DNA from 3 places in the Kribbella sp. NPDC054772 genome. Region 3 is predicted to be linked to each of the others. Evidence: riboswitches for the same ligand, from Rfam matches in the RefSeq annotation. Region 3 holds a riboswitch; each other region holds the start of a gene.
What was found. Region 3 has a riboswitch for cobalamin ahead of ACWGID_RS40125 (ABC transporter substrate-binding protein). Riboswitches for the same ligand answer to the same signal wherever they lie in the genome.
Positions count from the first base shown of each region.

Region 1: it holds a riboswitch for cobalamin, as region 3 does, so the genes downstream of both, ACWGID_RS28260 (ribonucleoside-diphosphate reductase subunit alpha) here and ACWGID_RS40125 (ABC transporter substrate-binding protein) in region 3, are expected to answer to the same signal.
Region 2: it holds a riboswitch for cobalamin, as region 3 does, so the genes downstream of both, ACWGID_RS10525 (CbtB domain-containing protein) here and ACWGID_RS40125 (ABC transporter substrate-binding protein) in region 3, are expected to answer to the same signal.

Region 1 covers NZ_JBSHBJ010000022.1:54,191-60,517, reverse strand. The annotation lists gene ACWGID_RS28270 (alpha/beta hydrolase) at 1-304, shown strand, start outside; gene ACWGID_RS28265 (ribonucleotide-diphosphate reductase subunit beta) at 404-1,456, opposite strand; gene ACWGID_RS28260 (ribonucleoside-diphosphate reductase subunit alpha) at 1,453-4,251, opposite strand; cobalamin riboswitch at 4,415-4,582, opposite strand; gene ACWGID_RS28255 (DinB family protein) at 4,643-5,224, opposite strand; gene ACWGID_RS28250 (Fic family protein) at 5,294-6,327, opposite strand, start outside.
Region 2 covers NZ_JBSHBJ010000005.1:45,772-52,098, forward strand. The annotation lists gene ACWGID_RS10510 (alpha/beta hydrolase) at 1-1,140, opposite strand, end outside; gene ACWGID_RS10515 (histidine phosphatase family protein) at 1,198-1,758, opposite strand; gene ACWGID_RS10520 (CbtA family protein) at 1,755-2,501, opposite strand; gene ACWGID_RS10525 (CbtB domain-containing protein) at 2,507-2,704, opposite strand; cobalamin riboswitch at 2,742-2,866, opposite strand; gene ACWGID_RS10530 (LysE family translocator) at 3,351-3,992, shown strand; gene ACWGID_RS10535 (MFS transporter) at 3,994-5,370, opposite strand; gene ACWGID_RS10540 (DUF1304 domain-containing protein) at 5,409-5,777, opposite strand; gene ACWGID_RS10545 (phosphotriesterase family protein) at 5,873-6,327, opposite strand, start outside.
Region 3 covers NZ_JBSHBJ010000053.1:4,343-10,669, forward strand. The annotation lists gene ACWGID_RS40110 (ABC transporter ATP-binding protein) at 1-478, opposite strand, end outside; gene ACWGID_RS40115 (FecCD family ABC transporter permease) at 481-1,503, opposite strand; gene ACWGID_RS40120 (FecCD family ABC transporter permease) at 1,500-2,483, opposite strand; gene ACWGID_RS40125 (ABC transporter substrate-binding protein) at 2,480-3,502, opposite strand; cobalamin riboswitch at 3,531-3,715, opposite strand; gene ACWGID_RS40130 (hypothetical protein) at 3,754-4,701, opposite strand; gene ACWGID_RS40135 (MFS transporter) at 4,733-6,019, opposite strand; gene ACWGID_RS40140 (sterol carrier family protein) at 6,232-6,327, opposite strand, start outside.

The sequences.
Region 1 (6,327 bases), on a different contig from region 3:
CCATGTGGCGGCGTCCGGCGTACCGATCTTCCAGGCCGCTGTCGCGAACCTGAACCCGTTCAGCGAGACCAAGGTCGAGTACAAGGCCGAGAACCGCGGGCCGATCCTGCTGGTGTCGGGGGAGAAGGACCACACGGTGCCGCACGCGATCACGCACGCGGCGTACAAGCAGCACGCGAAGAACTCCGGCATCACCGAGTTCGTCGAGCTGCCGAACCGCGGGCACTCGCTCGTCATCGACCACGGCTGGGAAGAGGTCGCCCGCACCGCACTCGACTTCATCCAGAAGCACGGCCCGGAGTGAGCTGCCCGGAGTGAGCTGCCCGGTGTGAGTTGCCCGGAGTGAGTTGAAGGAAGGCCCGCGGAGCGGCGAGTTGCACCGCGGGCCTTCCGGATCGGGGTGTCAGTCCCAGCTGAGTCCGCTGGAGGACTGGTACTCGATCACTCTGGTCTCGAAGAAGTTCTTCTCCTTCTTCAAGTCCATCACCTCTGACATCCATCCGAAGGGGTTCCGCGTTTCACCAAACAGCGGAGAAATTCCGATTTGTTCCGCTCTGCGGTCCGTGATGAACCGCATGTACTGCTCACAGAGGTCCGCGGTGAGGCCGAGCATGCCGTTCGGCATCGTCGCCCGGCCGTACGCGACCTCCAGCTCACAGGCCTCGGCGAGCATCTGCCGGACCTCGGCCTGGAAGGCGGCCGTCCACAGGTGCGGGTTCTCCTGCTTGATCTGGTTGATGCAGTCGATGCCGAAGTTCAGGTGGATCGACTCGTCGCGCAGGATGTACTGGTACTGCTCGGCGATCCCGACCATCTTGTTCCGCCGGCCGAGCGACAGGATCTGCGCGAACCCGGTGTAGAACCACATGCCCTCGAAGACCACGTAGAACGCGATCAGGTCGCGCAGGAACGCGGTGTCGGCCTCCGGTGTCCCGGTGCGGAAGTCCGGGTCCTCCAGGTGCTGGGTGTACTTCAGCGCCCACGCGTCCTTGTCCGAGATCGACGGCACCTCGCGGTACATGTTGAACAGCTCGCCCTCGTCGAGACCGAGCGACGTACAGATGTACTGGAAGGTGTGGGTGTGGACGGCCTCCTCGAACGCCTGGCGGAGCAGGTACTGCCGGCATTCGGGGTTGCTGAGCTGGCGGTAGACCGCGAGGACGATGTTGTTCGCGACCAGGGACTCGGCCGTGGCGAAGAAGCCGAGGTTGCGCTTGAGCATGAGCCGCTCGTCCTCGGTGAGGCCGTCTTTGGCCCCTGATGGACGCCGCCACAAGGCGATGTCGGCCTGCATGGACACCTCGGTCGGCATCCAGTGGTTGTTGCAGGCCGCGAGGTACTTCTCCCAGGCCCACGTGTACTTCAGCGGGAGGAGCTGGTTCACGTCCGCGCGGGAGTTGATCATCGCCTTGTCGGCGACCTCGACACGGGCCGCTCCGATCGACAGAGAGCTCACTGGCAGGCCTCGCAGTCCGGGTCGTCGAGGGAGCACACGGCTCCGGTGGGCTCAGTGAGAGCAACGGGTACGGCGTTGAGCCGGCCGTCGGTGCCTTGAAGCGTGGATTTCTCCACGTGGGTTGCTGACTGGGAACGCAGGTAATAAGTCGTCTTGAGGCCAAAGCGCCACGCTGACCGGTAAAGCCCATCCAGCGCGCGGCCGGACGGTTTCGCCATGTAGAGGTTCAGCGACTGCGCCTGGTCGATCCATTTCTGCCGCCGCGACGCCGCCTTCACCAGCCAGAGCGGGTCGATCTCGAACGCCGTCGCGTACAGCTCACGCAGATCGGCCGGGATCCGGTCGATGCCGGCCAGCACACCGTCGTGGTACTTCAGGTCCGACACCATCACCTGGTCCCACAACCCGCGGTCCTTGAGGTCGGCGACGAGGTACGGGTTCGCGATCGTGAACTCACCGGACATGTTCGACTTCACGAACAGGTTGCTGTACGTCGGCTCGATCGACTGGCTCACGCCGGAGATGTTGGAGATCGTCGCGGTCGGGGCGATCGCCATCACGTTCGAGTTCCGCATCCCGTCGCGCAGTACCTTCGCCCGCAGGGTGTCCCAGTCCAGCCGGGTACTCCGGTCGATGGTCACGTCACCGCCGCGCGCGGTGTGCAGCAGGTCGAGCGAGTCGATCGGCAGGATCCCGAGACTCCACAGCGATCCGTCGTACGACGAGTAGCGGCCGCGCTCGGCGGCGAGATCGCTGGACGCCTCGATCGCGTGGTAGCTGATCTGCTCCATCGAGCTGTCGGCGAACTCGACCGCGGCCTCGGAGGCGTACGGGACCCGGAGCGTGAACAGCGCATCCGCGAAGCCCATCAGACCGAGGCCGACCGGCCGGTGCCGCTGGTTGGCGCGCTCCGACTCCGGCGTGGTGTAGAGGTTCACGTCGATGACGTTGTCGAGCATCCGGACCGCTGTCCTGACGGTGTCCCGGAGCAGGTCGTCGTCCAGGCCGGTGTCGGTCAGGTGCGCGACCAGGTTGACCGAGCCCAGGTTGCAGACCGCGGTCTCCTCGACCGTGGTGTTCAGGGTGATCTCCGTGCACAGGTTCGACGAGTGCACGACACCGCTGTGCTGCTGCGGTGAACGCAGGTTGCAGGCGTCCTTGAAGGTGATCCACGGATGCCCGGTCTCGAACAGCACGGTCAGCATCCGGCGCCAGAGGTCAACCGCCTTGACCCGCTTGAAGGTATGGATCTCGCCACGATCCGCCGCCTCCTCGTACGCGCGGTACGCATCGGCGAACGCGGTGCCGTAGAGGTCGTGCAGATCCGGCACCTCGTCCGGCGAGAACAACGTCCACTCACCACCGGCCTCGACCCGCTGCAGGAACAGGTCCGGCACCCAGTTCGCGGTGTTCATGTCATGCGTACGCCGCCGCTCGTCCCCGGTGTTCTTCCGCAGATCCAGAAACTCCTCGACGTCGATGTGCCACGTCTCCAGATACGCACACACCGCGCCCTTACGGCGCCCGCCTTGGTTCACCGCGACCGCGGTGTCGTTGGCAACCTTGAGGAAGGGGACGACGCCCTGGGACTCGCCGTTGGTGCCGCGGATGCGGGCGCCGATGCCGCGGACCGGGGTCCAGTCGTTGCCGAGGCCGCCGGAGTACTTGGCGAGGAGGGCGTTGTTGCGGATGCCGTGGAAGATGCCGGCCAGATCGTCCTCGACCGTGGTGAGGAAGCAGGACGACAGCTGCGGCCGGGTGGTGCCGGAGTTGAACAGCGTCGGCGTCGACGACATGAAGCGGAACGAGCTGAGCAGTTGGTAGAACTCGATCGCCCGCGCCTCCCGGTCGTCCTCGCGCAGCGCCATCCCCATCGCGACGCGAAGGAAGAAGGCCTGCGGCAACTCGTACCGCACTTTGTCGATGTGCAGCAGGTAGCGGTCGTGGAGCGTCTGCAGCGCGAGGAACGTGAAGGTCAGGTCGGCGTCCGGATCGATGGCCTCGGCGAGCCGCTCGAGGTCGAACTCGGCGAGCCGGGGGTCGAGCTGCCCGGCCTCGATCCCGACCCGGATGTACCGCGGGAAGTAGTCGGCGTACGCCGCGGTCATGTCGGCCTGGCTGGCCTGCCGGGGCTCGCCGTACACGCGGCCCAGCGTCTCGCGGCGGATCCGGTCCAGCAGGAGACGTGCGGCGGCGAAGCTGTACTGCGGCTCGGTCTCGACGTACGACCGGGCGGCCATCACCAGCGCGAGCTCGACCTCGTGCTGCGCGATGCCGTCGTAGCAGGCGCCGAGGGTCTCGTTCAGGATCAGTTCGGGGTCGACCGCGTCGAGACCGGCAGCTGCCTCGGCGACGACCACTTGGAGACGATCGACGTCTAGCGGGGACCGGGTGCCGTCGGCGGCGCGGACGGACGGCGCCGGCTTCTCGGTGACGCCGGACGCGTCGGCGGGGGTGCGGGCCTTGGTCCGCTCCTCGCGGTACAGGACGTAGGCGCGGGCGACCTGGTGCTCGCCGGCGCGCATCAGCGCCAGCTCGACCTGGTCCTGGATGTCCTCGACCTGCACGCTGCGCCGCCCGGACAGCGAATTCAGACCGCGGCTGGTCAGGGCACCGACGACCCGGCCGGTCAGGTCGGTCACCAGGTCGCGGACCCGGTGGGTGGCGGCCGCGTCGGCGCCCTCGACAGCGAGGAACGCCTTCGTCACGGCGACGGAGATCTTGGTGGCGTCGAACGGAGTACTGCTGCCGTCGCGACGGACGACGGTCAGCTCGATCTCCCGGTCCGTCGCCACAGAGGCTGACGATGAGGAAGCAATGGTCACAGGTGTGCGCTCCAGAAGTGTTCGGAGACCCGGCACCACGCGAGCAGGCGCACGACGAGACGGCAGCACCGGCCGGTACCACTGCCCGTCACGCCCTGCGACCCACCCGCGAGATCTCGGACCGCGTGTACCGGCGGTACACGCACCGGTGGCAGGTATCCGGACTCGCGGACGCAGCTGGACGTCACGACCGCTCACCGTTGCGGGGCAGTTCCGGACTCGCACCGGATTCCCCTGTTGCCTCGAGATGAACAACATGTTGTGTCGTCGACCATCCCGAACCACCAGCAGTAGTGATGCTAAGTCGGAACATCTAGATCTTGTGGTAGCGCCACGCCGCGTGTCGCACATCTTGTGGTCCTCACGCCGCGACCGCATACAGATCCTGGAGCGTCATGATCTCGGAGCCGTGATGGATCAGCTCGCGATTGAGGCGCAGTACGACGTGGCCGAACGGCTCGGCCGCGTCGAGTTCGTTGGCCTGGCTGAGGCCGACCGTCGTCACCGCGTCCTCGTCGAGGCCGGCGATCGCGTCCTGCCAGGCCTCGACCCAGTGGGTCAGCCAGGCGACCGCATCCCGCGCGTTGCCGTGCAGGGTGATGTCCGCGCGGCCCTGCCGGCTTTCGCCGAACGTCCACTCCCAGCGCTCGAAGAACGTCTCGGTCAGGTGCGCGATCAGCCAGGCGATCGTCCGTGGGCCGCGATGGTCCGGCTCGTCCGGCCATTGCGCGACCCATTCGCCGGACCCGAGTGCGCGGAAGTGTCCTGTGTAGTGCCGCCGGACGACGGTGAGCGCCTCGCTGCTCGGGCGCCAGAAGTACTGCTCGTCGGTCAGCCGGGCCAGCCGGCCGGACAGGACCATCCAGCTGAAGCCGAGCTGGCCGCGGACCATGGCCATCGCCGATGGCCTGTGCAGGATGTCCCAGTCGAACGGCTCCGGCATAACAGCTCCCCTGTACGATCGAACATATGTTCGAATTCTTGCTCCACAGGGAACGGAAAGTCAAACCACCTAGCGTGTCGGTCGTGGCCTCGACGGAACGGGTCTGCTAGGCGGCTCGATCTGCGTGTCCGCGGCCGGGCTCGCGAAGCGGCGCTCGAGCAGCGTGAAGGCGTCGATCAGCTCGGGCGCCTCGTAGACGCGGTTCCGCCGGCCGTCGGTGACCTCGCGCAAGATCCGCGCCTCGACCAGTCGGGCGAGGCCCTGGTTGGCGGCCTGCTGCGAGCGGTCGATGAGCTGCGCCGCGGCGGCGAGTGTGAGGACGGGTGCGGCCGGCAGGGCCTCGATCAACAGCTCGGTCGCCGAGCCCGCGCGGACCGGCGCGGCGCGTTCCCGCCAGGACGCCTTCAGATCGACGGCCGTCTGCTCGAAACGGGCGGCCTCCGCGGTCGCGTGCGTACAGGCCAGCGCGAACATCCGCAGCCACGGATTGGCGGCCGCGCGGGCCTTCGCGGTCGTCGAGCGCCCGACGTACCGGAAAGCGGTCAGGGTGTCGACGTACTCCGTCGCGTGGGTGGCGAGCGCCAGTGAGACCGGCGGCACCGTGCGCGTCACCAGGCCGTCGGCACGCAGGATCAGGTGGATCAGGGCCCGCCCGGTCCGGCCGTTGCCGTCGGCGAAGGGGTGGATGGTCTCGAACTGGGCGTGCGCGATCGCGGTCTTGGCGAGCACCGGCAGCGGCGACTCGCGGACGAAGGTCATCAGGTCCGCGAGCAGTTCCGGGATCAGTTGCGCCGGCGGCGGGACGTAGTAGGCCTCGGCGGGGGAGCGGCCGCCGATCCAGTTCTGCAGGTAGCGGATCTCGCCGCCGTACTCCGGGTTCGGCGACTGCGCCATCAGGAGCCGGTGTGCCTCGAGCAGATGGTCGACCTCGAGTTTGTCACCGGCCTGGACGGACTCGGTCACCCAGGTCATCGCGTCGACCGCGCCGAGTACCTCCTCGGCCGTGACGTCCCGCGCCCGATCCCGCAGTACGTCGGCCTTCAATAGGCGGCGGGCTCCGACGACGAGACCCTCGATGTGGGACGAGCCGACCGCCTCGGCGC
Region 2 (6,327 bases), on a different contig from region 3:
CGGCGCCCGCTCCCCGACAGTCGGACCAGCGCCAGCCGGACCGCTGGCACTCAGTTTGGCGGCGTTCGCGGGGGCTTCTTCGCGTCCGGACGGTGCGGGTGAAGTATCGCGGGCGTGCCGGGAGTGTTTGGTGAGTGCTGCAAGTCCGTCGAACACCCGCGACGCCGTCTTCGCGGCCGCGTTGAAGGCGTCGCCCCACGACGCGCCGAGGAGCAGCTTGGTCTCGGCGCCCCGGCTGGTGTTCGTGCGGGTGATGTCCTTCAGCTTGCCCGAGACCACCCGGCCGATGTTGCGGAGCGCCTCGCTGTTCGGGCGGTAGTACTCGTTGTGCCAGCGCACCGACACCGCCTCGTCGCGGGCGAGCGGGTCGTTGGTCTCCATCCGGATCGCGTCGACGAACGTCGCGGGGTCCGGCCCGTGCCACTCCGAGAGCGCGACATAGTCGCCGGGCGCGCGCTCGACGTACAGCGTCGTCGCCGGTGTCACGAAGTCCGACGCCTCGTCGACGCGCTTGTCGATGCCCGGCGACCCGGTCATCACCACCTGCGGCGGACGGGCGCCGACCTCGAGCGCTTTCCCGACCACTTTCGTGCCGTACGAGTGCGCGACGACCGTGACGTCCGCCTTCTCCGCCTTGAGCTCGTCGACCTCGTCCAGGAACACCTTGAGCCGCGGCCCGCCCTCGGCCGCCGCGTCGTCCTCCGCGGCCTTGAGCAGGCCCTGCGGCGAGCTGTAGTCGAGCCAGACGATCACCGCGGTCTCCGGCCCGGCCTCCTGCTTGATCAGGTCGCCGCGGTCCGACTGTCCGGAGAACGTGTCGAGGCTGTTCCCCATCCCGGGAACCAGTACGGCGACGTGCTTCGCCTTCGGGAGCTCGCCGAGCACCTCGATCGCCCGCCCTTGTCCCTTCGGGTCGACCTTCAGGAACTGCCGCTGCCGCTGGACGTGAACGACGTTGCCGTCGGCATCCGTCTCGCTCACGGTGACCGGGGCCAGCAGCTCCTCGACGGTCTTCAGGCGCTTGAGTTGCTCGTCGTCCGCGGTGCCGTCGTCGGCCGCCGTCTGCAACCGCTCGCGAGCAGCCTCGAGCACCGCCAGATTGGCGCGGAACCGTTCGGCCAGTTGATCAGCCTCAGCCATGATGACTCCCCGTGACAGCCGGTCACCTGGGCGTGAGACCGGGCCACCGGCAGTTTGTCAGGCGGAGGGCACGAAGGCCAGAGACCAGTTCCCGCTGTGGTGGGACAGGCTGACCGTGGCGAGCGGCCGGACGTCGACATGCCGCAGCGACTCGGCGGGCGCGTCCACGACGTACAGGACGATCGCGCGGACCACCGCCGGGTGGACGACGGCGAGGATCGCGCTGGGTTCGTCGTGCTGCCCGGCCACGTCCCCGAGCCAGTCGGCGACCCGGGCGAGGACGTCGTTCTCGGTCTCGCCGCCCGGCGTTGCGGTGTGCGGCCGTTCGAGCCACGCCGAGACCCGCGTCGGGTCGGCCGTGAGCAGATCCTCCAGCTCGCGGCCGGCCCAGTCGCCGTACTCGCGGTCCCGCAGCTCGGGCGCGACGATCGCGTCGTACCCGAGCGCAGCGGCTGTCCGTACGGCGGCCTGCTCAGGTCCGGAGTACACGGCGTCTGCCGAGAGCTTCAGGTCGCGCGCCGCCTCGACACTCGCCGCGTCCGGCTCGGCGTCGCCGCCGAGCACGAGTCCGCGCAGTGCGGGTGTCAGGGCGTGCGCGACCAGGGTCAGCGTGGTCAAGCCGCAGCCACCTTCGATCGGATCGGCCGGCGGTCCACCGCGGCCGCGTACCCGAACCCGAGCAGGAGCCACAGCGTCGCCTGCGTACCGAGCGAGGCGAACCGGAACTGCCACAGCAGCGTAGCGGGGAACGTCTCCGGAACCTCGTTGATCCGCGGCAGGATCAGGTACGCCGCCACGACGGTCGCGAGCAGTCCGACGACACCACCGGCGAGGCGGGCGACATCGCCGTACCGCGCGGCCCAGCGGGACAGGGCGACCCCTGCCCACACCGCGAGCAGGCCGATGACCAGGGTCAAGAGGTAGGTGACGGTCCGCCGGGTGATGGTGTCGGGGTCACCGACCGCCGGCGGATTGGGTGGGTACTTGAAGAACGGGACGAGCACGATGCCGATGAAACCCGCGGCGGCGAGTCCGAGCGCGGCGTACGCGTCGTTGCCGGTCCGGAGCTTGCGGCGGAGCAGCGTGAACGCGACCGCGAACAGGCCGCCGAGCGCGACGCCGTACAGGCTGGTCGCGAGAAACAGGCCGGCCCGCTGGCCGTCGCGGCTGACCAATGGCTGTTCGTCCTCCGCCTGGTCAGCGTGGTTGTGGTCGTGAGTGTGCGCGGCACCGGCCTCTTCGATCGCGATCGCCGCGTCGACACGCGGCTCGCCCATCACGTAGGCGAACGTTCCGGCCAGCAGGCCGGCGAAGAGTCCGACGATCAGTCCGCGCACCAGGAGCGATCCGAAGGTGCGCATCTGATCTAGTGGCAGGGCACGCCGAGCAGGTGGCGACCGTCGTGCATCAGCTCGTGCAGGTACATCCCCGACTGGGAGACCGCGCCCTGGTCGAACCCGACCAGGTAGGCGAGCAGCAACATCAGGCCGACGCTGGTAAGAGCAGCAGCGAGAAGCTTGGGCGAGAGAGCCGGTACGGCGATCGTGCGGGCAGGAGCTGCCATTGAACTGAACCTCCTGGGGAAGTGCGCGTCCCCTTGGAAAGGCTGCTGTGCCCGAGCGTCCTGACTCACGAACCGAAGCTCGCTCACAGTGGCGCGGCCGTGCCGGACTCTCACCGGCTTCCCTCATGGCACCGCAGGTTGACCCTGGAACGGTAGAGCCCACACCGAACCCCGGTCAACGCGCCACGGCGCGCCGGTGACCAATCCCACCCCCACCCACCAGCCGCCCGGCGTGCGGCATGACCGCCCACCTGCCCAGCCCCTCGCTCCACCACGCCGGCAGCCCACTTCCGACGTACACCGTCGTGCCGCTCGCCTCACGACGCCCCCCAACCCAACCCCGACGTACGGCACTCCGCCGCTCCCCCACCACGTCCACTCCGCGCACCCCCATCCCCACGCGACCACCACCCTCGGCGTCCTCAACTACTGCCGAGTCGTGGCAATTGGCATGTGACCCCCAACGCGAGTCGTGAGTTCCGGCTGTCGATTTGCAACCAGGACCCACGACTCGGCGGGATCGCCGCGGGTAGGAGCCGAGGCGGGACGCCGGCCCGAGCATCGGCTTCTGCTGGGTGGGCATCACGCTCAGCTCGAAGGCGCCGCGAGCCGAGCGGTGAGTGAGGGGAGCGTTTACTCTGGGTGGATGCCGTCCGCTCATCATTTGGTTGCGTTTGCGATTACTGCGTTCATCATCATCGTGGTTCCGGGGCCCAGCGTGTTGTTCATCGTGGGGCGGGCGTTGGCGGTGGGGCGGCGGGAAGCCGTGTTGACGATGGTGGGGAACACGTTGGGTGCCGCGACGATGCTGGTGTTGATCGCGCTCGGGCTCGGGACGTTGATCGCCGCGAGTGCGGTCGCGTTGACGATCGTGAAGCTGGGCGGGGCGGCGTACCTGATCTATCTGGGGGTGCACGCTTTCCGGTCGCGGAAGTCGCTCGCGGAGGCGCTTGCCAGGGGGGTGAAGCCGGGGAGCAGCCGGAAGACCGTGCGGCAGGGGTTCCTGGTCGGGGTGACGAACGCGAAGACCGCGGTGTTCTTCGCGGCCGCGCTGCCGCAGTTCGTGGACAAGGGTGCGAGCAGCCCGGCGTGGGCGCAGATCCTGGTCCTCGGGTTGATCTTCATCCTGATCGCGCTCTGCTCGGACAGCGTCTGGGCGGTGGTGGCCGGTACGGCGCGCGAATGGTTCGCCCGCTCGCCGCGCCGGCTCGAGCTGGTCGGTGGCACCGGTGGTCTGATGATCATCGGTCTCGGCGCCAGCATCGCCGTCACCGGTTCCAAGGAATAGCTCAAACAGCAGCGGTACGTCGTCCCGCCGCGACACCGAGCAGCGCCAGCAACGCCGGGACACCGAACGCGACGACGTACGCCATGACCGCGGAATGCGGCTCCATCGCGGCGAACAACGACCCACCGATCGCCAGCACCGTTGCCGTGGACAACGAATCGCTCAGCTGCAGCGCGGAACTGTTCACACCCTGCTCGTCAGGCTCCGAGTACTCCAGCACCAGCACGGAAAGCGTGGGGAAGACCGTACCCATCCCGAGCCCGGTCAGGCTCCATCCGAGGATGCCGACGACGACCGGTACGTGCGGGTTCAGCGTGAGCGTGGCGGTGACGATGCCAAGCACGATCAGGATCATGCCGGCCTGCAGGAACACCTCGTGCGAGAACGGCTGCTTCGGGCGCCCGCGGTACCACGACGCCGCGGTCCAACTGAGCGCGCTGACGGTCAGGACCAGCCCGGCCAACGAAGGGGACAGCCCGCGCTCGCGGGTCAGCATCAGCGGAAGGAACACCTCGGCGCCGAATCCGGCCGCGGCGACCAGGCCACGGAGCGCGATCACCGAAGGCAGTCCGCGACCGAAGGTGAACGTCCCGCGCGGCAGCAGCCGCGGCCCGAACGCGATCACCCCGGCCAGGCCGATCACGAGCAGCGCAATCTGGAGTACGCCGTGCTGCTGCCCGCCGTAATGCAGCAGTCCAACCCCGACGGCCGCCGCGACCGCCCACAGCGCGCGCTTGTCCCAGAGTTTCCCGGGACGCGGCTCGTGCGTGTCGCCGCGAGCCAGTCCGGGCCGCATCACCAGCGCGGCCGGGATCGCGAGCGCGGGAACGGCGAGGAACACGATGCGCCAGCTGGCGTGCTCGACGATCAGTCCGGCGATCGCGGGACCGACGAGTGACGGCACCACCCAACCGGTAGCGAAGGCGGCGAAGATCCGCGGCCGTAGCCGGGCCGGGTACAGCTGCCCGACCACGACGTACAGGGCGACCGTCAGCAGACCGGAGCCGAAGCCCTGGATGATCCGGCCGATGACCAGGACCTCCATCGTCGGCGCGAATCCCGCGATCAGCAGGCCGGCCAGGAACCACGCCGTACCGTGCCAGAGCGGGCGGGTCGGGCCTTTCAGGTCGCTCCAGGTACCGGAGATGACCATCGCGACGACACCGGAGGCGAGTGGTCCGCCGAACGCGAGCGCGTACAGACTGAGGCCGTCGAGCGCCTGGGCGACGGTCGGCATCGCCGTCGCGACCGCGAGCGACTCGAACGCGACCAGGGTGATCAGCGCGACCATGCCAACGGTCAAGGCGCGGTACTGCGGGGAGAGAACGCCACCGGTGTCGGCGGCAGGCCCGGTCGCGGGCTCGGCAACGGTCGTCATGCCGAGAAGCTTCGGACCTCAAGTGCGCTTCAAGTCAACTAGAGAATCGCGGCGAACACCAGCGCGAGGATCGGCGGGACGGCCTGGGTGGCCGCGGCGCGCAGCATCCGGCGGTCGGAGGCGAGCAGTACGACGCCCGCGCCGGCCATGCACGCACAGGCGAACAAGGCGATCGCATGGCCCTTGTCGCCGCCCCAGATCAGCCCGCCGAGCGCACCGATCGCGAGGAACAGGTTGTAGAACCCCTGGTTGAACGCCCACGGCCGCGCGGCCGCCATCTCGGTGTCGTCCTTCACCAGGAACCGCCGGTACGTGCTCGGCTTGCGGAACAGCAGGCTCTCCAGCGCGAACACCACGACATGGAACAGCCCGGCCACTGCCACGAAGATCTGTGCGATCAAACTCATCCGCGTCCTCGCTTCGCTGCGGGCGCGGCTGAGGCACGAGACGCACTGTGCTTGATGATGAATTCGCTTCGCTCATTCATGGCGGGAACGTACCGTCAAGCCCGCCAATCCGTGGCGAAGGCACGCGCTGGGTTGTCCCGGAACACCGCGTCCGCGACGTCCGCACCGAAGTACCGCGTGATCCGTGGTCGGAGGTGGGTGAGCAGGTACGGCATCCCGGGCCCTTCCCCGGTCGACGCCCGGGCGCGGGCGCTCGTGGTGTCGCCGCCGAGCAGCAGCCGGTCGGTGTACCCGGCGTCGATGAGCGCGGCCAGGCAGTCGGTCAGTCGCGGATCGGTCGCGTTGTTCGCCCGCGACGGCCCGTCGAACGCCAGCCACGCGCCACGCTGCGCCAGTTCGAGATGCACCCGATGATCCGGGAACCGGTTGAGGTGCCCGAGGATGACCGCCGCCGGATGCACCTCGAGCTCGTCGACGAGCAGATCGAGTACGGCGTCCGCCGCGGATCCGAGCTCGTGATGGACAGCGATCGGCGCGTTCGTCGCGTGGT
Region 3 (6,327 bases):
ACATCGTCTCGGCGTCCTGCGCCAGCGCGAGCGCGATCCACACCCGCTGCCGCTGACCGCCGGACAGCTCCTCCAACGGCCGATCGGCCAACTCGGCGACACCGGTCGCCGCGAGCGCGGCCGTCACCACCCGCTCGTCCTCTGCTGACCATTGCCGGAACCACCGTTGGTGCGGATGCCGCCCGCGCCCGACCAGGTCGGACACGGTGATCCCGTCCGGCGCGACCGGCTGCTGCGGCAGCATCCCCAACCGCGTCGCCAGCCGCCCGGCGCTGAGCTTCGCCAAATCCTGGTCGTCCAAGTAGGCGGCTCCGCCTCGAGGCGCGAGCAGCCGGGCCAGTCCACGCAGGAACGTCGACTTCCCGCAGGCGTTCGCGCCGACGATCACCGTGATCCTCCGCTCCGGGATCGCCGCCGACAACCGGTGTACGACGGGACTCCCGCCATACCCCAAGGTCAGCTCTTCTGCTCGCAGCATCGTCATCCTCCTCGGCCGACTCGGTTCGCGCGGGCCATCAGGAACAGCAGGTACGGCGCCCCGAGGAACGCGGTCACCACACCGACCGGCAACGCCGTCGGAGCCACCACCGTCCGCGCGATCAGGTCCGCGGAAACCACCAGCAACGCCCCGATCGCACCAGCCGCCAGCAACCCGGCCACGCGCTCCGCAACCAGCCGACGCGCCAACTGCGGCGCCACTAACGCCACGAACCCGATCGGTCCAGCAGCCGCCGTCGCCAACGCCGCAAGCCCAACGCCGACCGCGATCAACACCCCACGCGACAACTCGACCCGCCCACCCAAGGTCCGCGCCAAGTCGTCGCCCAACTCCAACAACCGCAGCTGCCGCGACGAGCCCACCGCGGCCGGCAACCCCACGACCACCGCGGCGCCGATCAACGCCACGTCCGACCACGACCGCCCGGCAAGACTTCCGGCGAGCCACATCGATGCGCTCTTCGCCGTGTAGATGTCCGCCAACGTCAGCAGGTACGCCGTCAGCGACCCGATGATCGCCGTCACGCCAACCCCCACGAGCACCAGCCGATACCCGGAGACCCCGTTGCGATAGGCCAGCAGATACACGCTGAGCGCGGCGAGCAACGACCCGATCAACGCACCCAGCGGGATCCACCCACTCCCGATCACGGTGATGATCAGTACGGCGGCCAACGCGGCACCGGCGTTGATGCCGATCAGGTCCGGACTCACCAACGGGTTGCGCGCGAGCCGCTGGAAGATCGCGCCGGACACCGCGAACGCCGTACCGACACCGATGCCGACGAGGACGCGAGGCAAACGATTGTTCACGACGACGTCGTACGTGATGAGCGTCCCGTGCCCCGACAACGCCCGCAGGACATCAGAGAGCGGAAGCGCGTAATCGCCACGAGTCAAGGCGAACGCACCGACGACCACCGTCAGCACCCACGCGACCGTCGAGACCACGACGCTCGCGACATCCACCCGAGTGGACACCCGCCCGATTCGCAAAGTCTTCACAACGCAGCCGTCCGTCGACGGCGCACCAGTGCGATGAACAGCGGTGCCCCGATCAGCGCCGTGATGATCCCGACCTGCAACTCCGCCGGCCGTACGACGATCCGCCCGGCGACGTCCGCGAGCAACAGGACCGCGGGCGCGAGCACCATCGACCACGGCAACAGCCACCGGTAGTCCGCGCCGACGATCGTCCGTGCGACATGCGGTACGGCGAGACCAATGAAGCCGATCGGGCCGGCGATCGCGGTCGCCGTACCGGCCAGGATCACCACGGCGACGCCGGCGAGGATGCGCACGAGCGCGACCCGGGTGCCGAGGGTCTGCGCAAGTTCAGCGCCGAGCGCGAGCTGGTTGAGCGACCGGGCCAGCACCAACGCGAGAACGGTGCCTACGGCAAGGAAAGGCACAGCCTGCACGACGATCGCCCCGTTCGCCAAGGACAACGAACCGACAACCCAGAACCGGTACTCGTTCAACGTCGAGAGATCCAGCAACGTCGCGGCCGACGTGACCGAGCCGAGCAGCGCGGAGATCGCCGCTCCCGCCAGCGCGAGCTTCACCGGCGTCGCTCCGCCGATCGCGCCCACGACGTACACGACGACTGTCGCGACGAGCGCGCCGCCCATCGCGAACCACACGTACCCGGTCAGGCTGTGCACGCCGAACACCCCGATCGCCGCTACTACGGCCACGGCCGCGCCCGCGTTCACGCCGAGAATCCCCGGGTCGGCCAGTGGGTTCCGCGTCACGCCCTGCATCAACCCACCGGACAACCCGAGCGCGACCCCGACCAAGAGACCCGCGACGGTTCGCGGCACGCGCAAGTACGTCACGACACGATCGGTATCGCTGCCGCTGAAGTTCGCCAGCGCCTGATAGACGTCACCGGTCCCGACCCACTGGTTCCCGACGCACAACGACAGCACGACGGCCACGGCCAGCACCCCGACGCAGCCCGTGAGCCCGGCAGCCTTCCTCACTTGAAGAGGTCAGGGTGAATGATGCGCGCCAGGTTCTCCGTCGTGTACGCACCCCGCACACCCGCCGAGTGATTGGCGAACAACCACGGCACCACATGACGATTGCGCACAGCCTTCAGATTGCTCAGCGCCGGATTCGCGAGCAGGTTGGCGACATCCGGTTGCGACGAGGCGGCCGTCAGCGACGCGTCACAGCACCCGCTGATCAGCACGTAGTCCGGGTCGCGCTTGATGAACTCCTCGACGCTGATCTTCACGTTCCGCTTCGACGTCAGGTCCGCGAACGCGTTCACGCCACCTGCCTGCTTGATCAGCACCGTCCCGAAGTCCGGTCCACCAGACACCGTCAGGCCGCCGCCCTCCAGCGCGGGCCGGATGATCGCCACTGTCGGTCGCGGCGCGTCCTTCACGGCCGTCTCGACCGCCGCGATCCGCCGCTGCTGGTCGGCGATCACCTGCTCGGCACGGTCCTCGACCTTGAACAGCTTGCCGAGGTCGCGCAGATCGGCGTACACGTTGTCCATCGAGACCGTCGACGGGTCGATCGCCTCGTCGCCCTTGCCGTCCGCGGTCGGGCAGAGCGGGCTGAAGATCCAGGTCCGGACGCCGAGGTCGGACAGGCTCTTGCGGCTGCCGAAGCTCGAGTCGCTGCCGGCCGCGCTGAACACGTCGTTGAACCCGGACAGCACGAAGTCCGGGTTCAGGCTGAGCAGCTGCTCACGACTCGGCAGGTTCTTGTAGTACGTCGCCTTCGCCTGCGCGGCGGCGTACTCCGGGAGCACCTCGGCATCCAGGTACGCCGTACCGACGAGCCGATCCGAGATCCCCAACGCGTGGGCCATCTCGATCGCCGGTTGGTACGCCGCGAAGACCCGCTGCGGCGGACCGTCGACGGAGACGTCGATCCCGCAGTTCTTGACGGTGATCGCACCGGCACTCGAACCGGCTTCAGCAGCTGGGCCACACCCAGCCAACAGGGAAACAGACAGGACAACAGCAAGCACGCGTACGACGGCCATGGGCGGACCGCTCCTCCAGCACCTCGTGGACGGGTCGAGCGCCGTGGCCGGTCTCCTGGCTGACGGGTACCGCGATCGCCGGTCGAACCTTCCCAGCCGCAAGCGGCCAGTGGTCTCCCCGAGGGGAACGTCCGGCGAACATCCCGATCACAGTGGCGAGGGCCGCGCCGGTACTCCACCGGCTTCCCGAACACCACGGCGCCGCCACCCTAACATCCGCGACTGTGTCGCAGATCGTCAGCGCGTGTAGATCAGCGCGTATAGATAGGCGCCATCGCCAGCGCGAACTGCGTCATCAGGTCCGGGTCGATCGCCCGGGCCGGCAGCGGGACGAAGTCCACCAGCTTGTCGTCGCCGACGCGGATCGTGGTCCGGCCGGTGGCGGTGTCGACGTACCCCTCGTCGCCGAGCGGGATCGACTGCGAGGTCGCGGCCTTGGCGAGCGGAGCGATCAACGCCTTTGCCTGCGGAGTACGCCGTACCGAGGTGGTCAGCACGCTCGTCGCGGTCACCCAGCCGCAGACCGGGTCGCCGGGCGTCGTCTCGCTGTCGCGGCGGGCCGTCGGCCGCGCGCCCAGCACCTTCTCGGCCCCGGACGACCCGCGGTCGCACTCCGGGCGCGTGATCACCGGATCCGCCGTCGGAACGCCTGCCGCTTGCCGGGCGACCTCCTGCGCGAGGACGACGTACTTCGCGAGCGTCGCCTTCGGACCGGCGACCTTGTAGAGCTTGCCGCCCAGCAGGAACACCACGAACGTGCTCGCCCCGTAGCCGCCTTGGCCCACCACCGCAGGCTTCACCGGCTCACCCTTGGACGCCTTCTGGCTCGCGGCCAACGTCGCCGCGGTCGCCGGGAGCACCGATGTCTCGATGCTCAGCACCGGACCGTTCGGAAAGTTGCTCAGGGTCAGCTGGCAGACGTCGTACGTCGGAGGGCCGAAGTCGGTCGGCACCGTCTTGGTCTGGATATCCACAGCAGGCACCGCAAGCGTCGTCCGGACCAATTCCTGGTTCATCCGCAGGCATACGGACTGCGCGGGTGCCGCCGAGGCCGGCACGCTCGGGCTCGGCGTATCGGAGGGCGTCGCCGATGGGGTATCCACAGCGCTCGTCGACACCAGTGGCGGTGCGCTCGGGGCGGTCTCCTGCCCGGGACCGCTACAGCCCGCGAGCAGTACGACGGCCAGGCCAGCGGTCATTCCACGGCGGATACGCATGATGCCTGGAACTCTAACCGGCGGTCCGGAGCTCCCTTTCGCGGACGGCGTGTTCGTCGGTACGGGCGTCGTACCGCCAGAACTCACGCAGCCAGACAGCGGTCCCGATCACGCCGGCGACGCACATGACACCGCCGCTGACGATCGCGGTCCGGACGCCGGTCAGGTCGGCAACGAGACCGGACCGGGCCTGTCCACCGAGCGGGCCGAGCGAGTACCCGAGCATCTCGATCCCGGCCAGCCGACCGCGCATCTCGTCCGGGATCGTCTGGTTCCAGATCACCGAGCGGAACAGCACCGAGACCATGTCGGCCGCGCCCGCCAGCGCGAAGAAGGCGATCGCGATCCAGATGTTCGGCGCCAGCCCGGCGAGCCCGACCGCGGCACCCCAGCCGATCGTGGCCAGCACCACCGCCCGGCCCTGGTGGTGCACGTGTTTGGCCCAGCCGCTGGTCAGGCTTGCGCACATCGCCCCGATCGCCTCGGCGCTGTACAGCAGACCGAGCAACCTCGGCTCCTTCAGGATGTCGGTCGCGAACGCCGGGAACAGCACGATCGGCATCGCCAGGAACATCCCGACCATGTCGACGAGGTACGTCGCCAGCAGGTCCTTGCGCCGGAACGCGTAGACGATCCCGCCACCGATCGCCCGCAGACTCGGCGCGCTCGCGCCATCACCCGCGCGGTAGGCACCGAGGCGGGTGTACATCAGCGTCGCGAACACGATCCCGACCAGCTCGACCGAGAACGCCCAGGTCACGCCGACCGAGCCGACGAGGACGCCGCCCAGCGCCGGGCCGGCGAGCTGACCGATCTGCGAGGTCAGTGAGCTCAACGCGACCGCGGCGGGGATCTCCGCGTGCTTGACCACACGGGGCAGCAGCGCCTCGCGGCTCGGCCGCTGCAGCGAGGACGCGATCGCGTTCAGCGCGCCGCAGACGTAGATCAGCCAGACCTGCGGGTTCGGGAGCAGGGTGTTGACGACCATCAGCGCGGAGATCACGACCTGGGCCAGGCCGGTGCCGACGAGCAGTTTCCGGCGCTCCACGTGGTCGGCCAGCGCGCCGCCGTACAGGCCGAAGACGACCAGCGGGACGATCGTCACCAGGCCCATCGCGCCGACCGCGAAGTTCGATCCGGTCAGTTGGTACAGCTGGTACGGCAGGGCGACGTACCCGACCATGCCGCCGAGGAAGAAGACCGATCCGGCGACCAGCAGGATGCGGAAGTCACGGGAACCACGCCACGGGGTCAGATCGACGCGCAAGCGGGCCAGGCGGGCGCGGAAAGGGGTTGCCACCGGACCATGGTGACAGGTCCGACCGGCCGGGACGAGCCTGATTTCCGGACCTCGTTTCCACCACCGTCGAAAGGCTCCGGCGGGGACCTCGGACGCGCCTAGCGTGAGGCCGATTGGTTGCCGTGGGCGTCAATCCCACCGGCCCGGACCGGCCCACTGATCCATCCGCCTGGCTGACCGATGCGCGAGGTCGGCCAGGCGGATGCCGGGACTCAGGCGAGCGGGAGCAGGCCGGTCAGGTCGGTGCGCTCGCCGCTCGCCCGGAGTTTTCCGCTGACGCGGGCGTCGGCCCAGGTGACGCGTCCGAG